2 regions of the Streptomyces sp. NPDC021115 genome follow, and region 1 is predicted to be linked to the other one. Evidence: riboswitches for the same ligand, from Rfam matches in the RefSeq annotation. Region 1 holds a riboswitch; the other holds the start of a gene.
The links. A riboswitch is a leader RNA that binds a small molecule or an ion and turns the genes downstream of it on or off. The one in region 1 is predicted to bind S-adenosylmethionine.
Positions count from the first base shown of each region.

Region 1 (3,559 bases):
GCGCTGTCCTCGCGCCTAGGGGGTGTCTTGTCGATCAGGCCGGATCAGCGAGCGGCGTCAGGGGGCACCTCCCAGCGGTAGCTGGGGGCGCGGTAGCTCGCAACCCGCGTGAGGAGAGCGCAGCGGCGCTGCGTGCGACGAGCGCGGGGCCGCGAGGTGCCGTGCCAGGCGTCGGGAGCCCGGCATGATCGGCAAGACACCCCCTAGCGCACGGGCACGCAGCGGCCGTCCTCCGTGCGGTACTCCCACCGCGCGCCGTCCCGGACCAGCTCCTTCACCGCCCGGACGAAGCGCTCCACATGCTCGTCCGGGGTGCCGGCGCCGAAGCTGACGCGGATCGCGTTCAGGGAGCGCTCGCCCGGGGCGGCCTCGGGCGCGCCGCACTCCCCCGGGTCGCCCGGCTCGCTGTCCAGCAGGGTCCGCAGCAGCGGATGCGCGCAGAACAGCCCGTCCCGTACGCCGATCCCGTACTCCGCGGACAGCGCCGCCGCGAAGTGTGAGCTGTTCCAGCCCTCCACGACGAACGACAGCACGCCCACGCGCGGCGCGTCGTCGCCGAACAGCGACAGCAGCCGCACCTCCGGCACCTCCGCCAAGCCCTCGCGCACCTTCGCGATCAGCTGGCGCTCCCGGGCCACCAGGTTGTCGAACCCGGCCTCGGTCAGCGCCTTGCACGCCGAGGCGATCGCGTACACCCCGATCACGTTCGGCGAACCGGCCTCGTGCCGGGCCGCGGTGGTGTGCCACTCGACGTCCACCCCGCCGTCGTCCCGCCGCGCGACCTTGCGGCTCGCGCCGCCGCCCGCCAGATACGGCCGCGCCTCGCGCAGCCAGTCGGCCCGGCCCGCCAGGACGCCCGACCCGAACGGGGCGTACAGCTTGTGGCCCGAGAACGCCACCCAGTCCACGTCCGACGCGGTGATGTCCACCGGGTGGTGCGGGGCCAGCTGCGCGGCGTCCAGCACGATGCGGGCGCCGTGTGCGTGGGCCGCCGCGGCCAGCTCCTCCACCGGCCACAGCTCGCCCGTCACGTTCGACGCGCCCGTCACGCACACCAGCGCCGGGCCGCCGTCCCGGCCCTCTCGCTGTGCCAGCGCCTTCTCCAGCGTCTCCACCGCCTCGCGCGGCGAGCGCGGCGCGCTCAGGTAGGTCACCCGGGTGTCCTCCCGCTGCTCCCACGGCAGCAGCGAGGCGTGGTGCTCGGTCTCGAACACGAACACCTCCGTGCCGGTCGGCAGCGCGGCGGCCAGCAGGCTGAGCGAGTCGGTCGTCGACCGGGTGAACACCACCTGGTCGTCCGCGCGGCACCCGAGGAACGCAGCGACCTCCTTGCGGCTCGTCTCGAACAGATCCGTCGACAGCTGCGACAGATAACCCGCCCCGCGGTGGACGCTCCCGTAGTAGGGCGCGTAGGCGGCGACGTCGTCCCACACCCGCCGCAGGGCGGGCGCGCTGGCCGCGTAGTCGAGCGCGGCGTACGTCACCTCACCACCGGTGACCAGGGGCACGGTGACGTCGCTGCCGAGGACGGGCAGCGGGGTGGGGGTCGCGACAGCAGAAGGGCACACGGACATGGCGAATTCTCCCGAAGGGGTTGCGGAGCTGCGAAATTCGCTCGACGCACGGTGAGATTGTGCGGAGCCATGGGGGAACGGGCTCTACAGCCCTAGCGCATTCGCTGCGTCACGGAAGAACTCCCTCGACCACCAGGACCCCTAGTGCGAGGGGTCCGCGCTTGCCGCACGCCTCGCTGCGAGCGGCCTGGTCATCACCCGGGGCACCCCGCCACGGACGGAGGGTTGCCGGACAGCGGGCCGGGGCCGAAGTCGCTGTCGCTCGTGACCTGGGAGGAGTATGCCATGCCGTGGGCCGACCGCCACCCCCGTCCGCATCCCGGACGCCAAGTTCCCCACCCCGCCCCTACCCGACCCCGGGGCTCCGCCCCCGGACCCCGCTCCTCAAACGCCGGAGAGGCTGGAAGGTACCCCCGGAGGGATTGGCGGGCTTGGTGGGGGGGGGCACCCCGATGGCCGGGGGTGCGCCCGGAAACTGGGGGGACGACCGGAGGCTGAGGTACCTCCCGAGGCTGGACGCCCCGAGGTGCTGGGAGCACACCCGGAAACCGGGGGGTACACCCGAGGGCTGAGGGGCCCCCGAGGGGCCGGGCATGTGACCTGGGCTGTGGGCAATCGTCCCGCGGAGGGGGCACCTCCCAGCGGTAGCTGGGGGAGGAACGGGTGGGCACAACCCGGCCACCGGGCCGCACCCGGCAACGAAACCCAAAGGCCCCCAGCCGGGCCGCACCCAGCGCGCGTCCGTACCGCCTACGCGTTGCTCGCCCGCACCCACCGCTCCAGGGCATCCCGGGCCGAGCCCGAGTCGATCGACTCGGCGGCCCTCGCCGCGCCCGCGGCGATGCGGGTGGCGAGGGGGGTGTCGGCGGGCTCGCGGTGCCAGTCCAGGGTGGCCAGGGCGGCGCCCGAGTTCAGGAGGACCGCGTCCCGGACCGGGCCCGTCTCGCCCGCCAGGACGCGCCGCGCGACATCCGCGTTGTGGGAGGCGTCCGCGCCGCGGAGGGACTCCACGGGGGCCAGGTCGAAACCGATGTCGCGCGGGTCGAAGGTCTCGCGGCGGACCTCACCGTCCCGGACCACCCACACCTGGGACGTCGCGGTCACGGTCAGCTCGTCGAGCCCGTCGTCGCCACGGAAGACCAGCGCCGAGGAGCCGCGCTCGGCCAGCACCCCGGCCATGATCGGGGCCATCCGGGCGTCGGCGACGCCCGTGACCTGGCAGCGGACCCGGGCCGGGTTGGTGAGGGGGCCGAGGAAGTTGAACGGGGTGGCGATGCCCAGCTCGCGGCGGGCCGCGGCGACGTGCCGCAGCGACGGGTGGAACTTGACCGCGAAGCACATGGTGATGCCCGCCTCCTCCGCGATCTCGGCCACCCGCGCCGGGCTCAGCTCCAGGTTGACGCCGAGCTTCTCCAGGACGTCGGAGGCACCGCTCGCGGAGGACGAGGCACGGTTGCCGTGCTTGACCACGCGCGCGCCCGCGCCGGCGGCCACCAGGGCGGACATGGTCGAGATGTTGACGGTCTTGGCGCGGTCGCCGCCGGTGCCGACGATGTCGACGGCCGGCCCGGGGACCTCGATCGTCCTGGCGTGCCCGTACATGGCACGGACCAGGCCGGACAGCTCGGCGACGGTCTCGCCCTTGGCCCGCAGCGCGACCGCGAACCCGGCGATCTGGGCGTCGGTGGCCTCGCCGCGCATGATGCGGTCCATGGCCCAGGCGGTGTCGTCGGCACCGAGGTCCTGGCCGCCGAGGAGGGCGCTGAGCACGTCCGGCCAGGTGCGGGCCGCCGCGGTGCTGTCGCCTCCGGCTGGGGTCACAACGTCCATGGTCCGCTCCTGAATGATGCCTGGCTCAAATGGATCAGCGCTCGATCAGGGCAAGCCTATCGGCCTGCACACGGCCAGGGCCCCGGGCCGGACGGTGAGGTCCGGGCCGGGGCCCTGGTCTGTGGCGTCAGATGACGGAAGAGATCAGAAGAGAT
Region 1 is NZ_JBIRQF010000009.1:183,262-186,820, reverse strand. It holds gene ACH4TL_RS26810 (aminotransferase class V-fold PLP-dependent enzyme) at 204-1,574, opposite strand; SAM riboswitch class IV at 1,727-1,844, opposite strand; gene trpD (anthranilate phosphoribosyltransferase) at 2,325-3,404, opposite strand; gene ACH4TL_RS26800 (cytochrome bc complex cytochrome b subunit) at 3,559-3,559, opposite strand, start outside.

Region 2 (3,559 bases), on a different contig from region 1:
CGCCCAGGGCGTATGCGAGAAGTGGCCGATCCGCAGGTCGGGGCGGCGCGCCCGGAGCAGCCCGGGGACCAGCGCCAGGTGGTAGTCCTGCACCAGCACGACCGCGCCCTCGGCCGCCTCCTGGGCGAGCGCGTCGGCGAAGGCCGCGTTGTACGCCTCGTACGCCGCCCACTGGGCGCGGAACTCCGCGTCGAAGACCGGCTCGACGGGGGTCTGGTAGAGCAGGTGGTGGACGAACCACAGCACCGAGTTCGCGACGCCGTTGTACGCGGCGGCGAAGACGTCGGGCGCGATGTCCAGCATCCGGACCTGCTGGCCGCCGGTGTGGTCGGCGGGCAGATGGCCCGCCCGGGCGCGCCGCGCCGCCTCGCGGTCGCCGTCGCCGAGCGCGGCGCACACCCAGACCGCGCCCGCGTCGGGCCCGATCGCGCTCAGCCCGGAGACCAGCCCGCCGCCCCCGCGCTTGGGGGTGAGCGAACCGTCCTCACCCAGCGCGTACGAGACCGGGCCGCGGTTGGACGCGACGAGGATCGGTGCGCTGCGCTCAACGGCCATGTCGCGAGCCTAGCCATCGGGCACCCGGCGCAAACGTACGTACGGTTTGTTCTGCCCGCGAGGGTTACGCCGCGCGCCGCTCCGCGTATTCGGGGATCTCGATCATCGGCGGCCGCTCCTCCGTGTCCACCGCCGTCGTCCGCGGCTCGAAGCCGTTCTCGCCGCGCTCGAACTGGGTCAGCCGCGGCCGCACCAGATGGCCGCGGGCCAGCCGCAGCTGCGCGGTGCGGTAGATCGCCGCGGCCATCCGGCCGAGCGCCTTGCCGTCCTGGTGCCGGTGCTTGCGCACGCCGATGTCGACCTGGGCGAGGGCGTCGAGCCCGACCGTGTGCAGCGCGTCGACGAGCAGGCCCAGCTCGACCCCGTACCCGACGGGGAACGGCAGCCGCTCCAGCAGCGAGCGCCGGGCCGCGTACTCGCCGCCCAGCGGCTGGACGAACCCGGCCAGCTGCGGCCAGTGCAGGTTGAGCAGCGGCCGGGCGACCAGCTCGGTGACCCGGCCGCCCTGGCCCTCGGCCTCCCGCAGCGGCCGGTCGTACATGCCCTTGACCAGCTGCACCCCGGGGTCGGTGAGCAGTGGGCCGACGATCCCGGAGACGAAGCGCGCGTCGAATTCGCGCAGGTCGGCGTCGATGAAGCAGACGATGTCGCCGTCGGTCGCCAGCAGCGACCGCCACAGCACCTCGCCCTTGCCGGGCAGCGCTGGCAGCCGCGGCAGCAGCGCGTCGCGGTGCACCACGGTCGCCCCGGCGGCCGCGGCGACCTCGGCGGTGCGGTCCGTGGAGCCGGAGTCCAGCACCACCAGCTCGTCGACCAGCGGCATGGCCTCGGTCATCAGCTCGCGGCGGATCGCGGCGGCGATCTCGCCGACGGTCGCCTCCTCGTTCAGCGCGGGCAGCACCACACTGACGCTGGTCGCCGCGTGGCGCTTCGCGGCCAGCAGGCGGTCCAGCGGACGGTCGTCGGCCGACCAGGAGCGGCGCTCCAGCCAGCGCTCCACCTCATCCAGCACCTGTTTTGTCTCCCTGCTGTGATCGCCGGTGATGTCGCTCGGCGTGATCGTTGTGATCCATCTCGCGGTTCGGACGGCTGGCTCAACCCTCAGGGCCGTCGGTTACAGTCTTGAACAACGCACGTGACCTCCGTATGTCGGGGCCACGGTGCGGACAAATGCCCCGGGTCCGGCCCGGTGGCCATACCGCTCATCCAGAGGGGCAGAGGGAACGGCCCGTTGAAGCCCCGGCAACCCTCCAGCTGGTCTCGCGTCCTGTAGCGAGGCTCCCAGCTCGGGAAGGTGCCAATTCCGTCTCGTGGCGAAATGCGTCCCGAGGAAGATGAGGAGAAAGGGCCTCGCCTCCATGGCTGTGCAATCTGTCGAAAGCTCAACCACTTCCGCTGCCGCTTTCGGCCCCGCCGTCGCCCTGTCCTGCCGCGAGTGCGGTGAGCGCTTCGACCTCGGCCCGATCTTCGCGTGCGGGTCGTGTTTCGGGCCGCTGGAGGTGGCGTACGAGCTTCCCAGCGGCGACCCGGAGGGGCTGCGCAAGCAGATCGAGGCCGGTCCGGACAACATCTGGCGCTATGCGCCGCTGCTGCCCGTCCCCGCCGACGTGGCCACCCTCCCCAGCCTGAGCCCGGGCTTCACCCAGCTCGTCAAGGCCGACCGGCTCGCCCGTGAGCTGGGCGTGACCGGCGAGCTGCACGTCAAGGACGACTCCGGCAACCCGACCCACTCCTTCAAGGACCGGGTCGTCGCCATCGCCGTCCAGGCGGCCCGCACCTTCGGCTTCACCACCCTGTCCTGCTCCTCCACCGGCAACCTGGCCGGCGCGGTGGGCGCCGCGGCCGCCCGTTCCGGCTTCCGCTCGTGCGTCTTCATCCCGCACGACCTGGAGGCGGGCAAGGTCGTCATGGCCGCCGTCTACGGCGGTGACCTGGTCGGCATCGAGGGCACGTACGACGACGTCAACCGCTTCTGCAGCGAGCTGATCGGCGACCCGGCGGGTGAGGGCTGGGGCTTCGTCAACGTCAACCTGCGGCCGTACTACGGCGAGGGCTCCAAGACCCTGGCGTACGAGATCTGCGAGCAGCTCGGCTGGCGGCTGCCGGATCAGATCGTCATCCCGATCGCCTCCGGCTCCCAGCTCACCAAGATCGACAAGGGGCTCAAGGAGCTGATCAAGCTCGGTCTGGTCGAGGACAAGCCGTACAAGATCTTCGGTGCCCAGGCCGAGGGCTGCTCCCCGGTCTCCGCCGCCTTCAAGGCGGGCCACGACGTGGTGCGCCCGCAGAAGCCGAACACCATCGCCAAGTCGCTGGCCATCGGCAACCCGGCGGACGGCCCGTACGTCCTCGACATCGCGCGCCGCACCGGCGGGGCGGTCGAGGACGTCACCGACGAGCAGGTGGTCGACGCGATCAAGCTGCTCGCCCGCACCGAGGGGATCTTCGCGGAGACCGCGGGCGGCGTGACCGTCGGCGTGACCAAGAAGCTGATCGAGGACGGGCTGCTCGACCCGTCCCTGACGACCGTCGTCCTCAACACCGGCGACGGCCTCAAGACCCTCGACGCGGTGGCCCCCACCACGGGCCCCTCCGCCATCATCCGCCCCACCCTTGACTCGTTCCGAGAGGCTGGCCTCGCATGAGCGTCAACGTCCGAATCCCGACCATCCTGCGTACCTACACCGGCGGCCAGGCCGAGGTCAGTGCCGAGGGCGCGACCCTCGCCGAGGTCCTGGCGGACCTGGAGAAGAACCACACGGGCATCGCGGCCCGCGTCCTGGACGACACCGGCAAGCTGCGCCGCTTCGTGAACGTCTACGTCAACGACGACGACGTGCGGTTCGCCGAGGGCCTGGGCACGGCCACGCCGGACGGCTCCGGGGTGTCGATCATCCCCGCGGTCGCGGGTGGCTGCTGACGCCCCATCACCCCGCTCACCTCTGGAAATCGCCCCGTCCCGGAAGAACCGGACGGGGCGATTCCGTGTGTGGAATCGCGATAG
Region 2 is NZ_JBIRQF010000008.1:250,620-254,178, reverse strand. It holds gene ACH4TL_RS25385 (trehalose-6-phosphate synthase) at 1-555, opposite strand, end outside; gene ACH4TL_RS25380 (glucosyl-3-phosphoglycerate synthase) at 620-1,567, opposite strand; SAM riboswitch class I at 1,755-1,896, shown strand; gene thrC (threonine synthase) at 1,914-3,200, shown strand; gene ACH4TL_RS25370 (MoaD/ThiS family protein) at 3,197-3,475, shown strand.
Region 2: another riboswitch for S-adenosylmethionine. It lies ahead of thrC (threonine synthase); the one in region 1 lies ahead of ACH4TL_RS26810 (aminotransferase class V-fold PLP-dependent enzyme).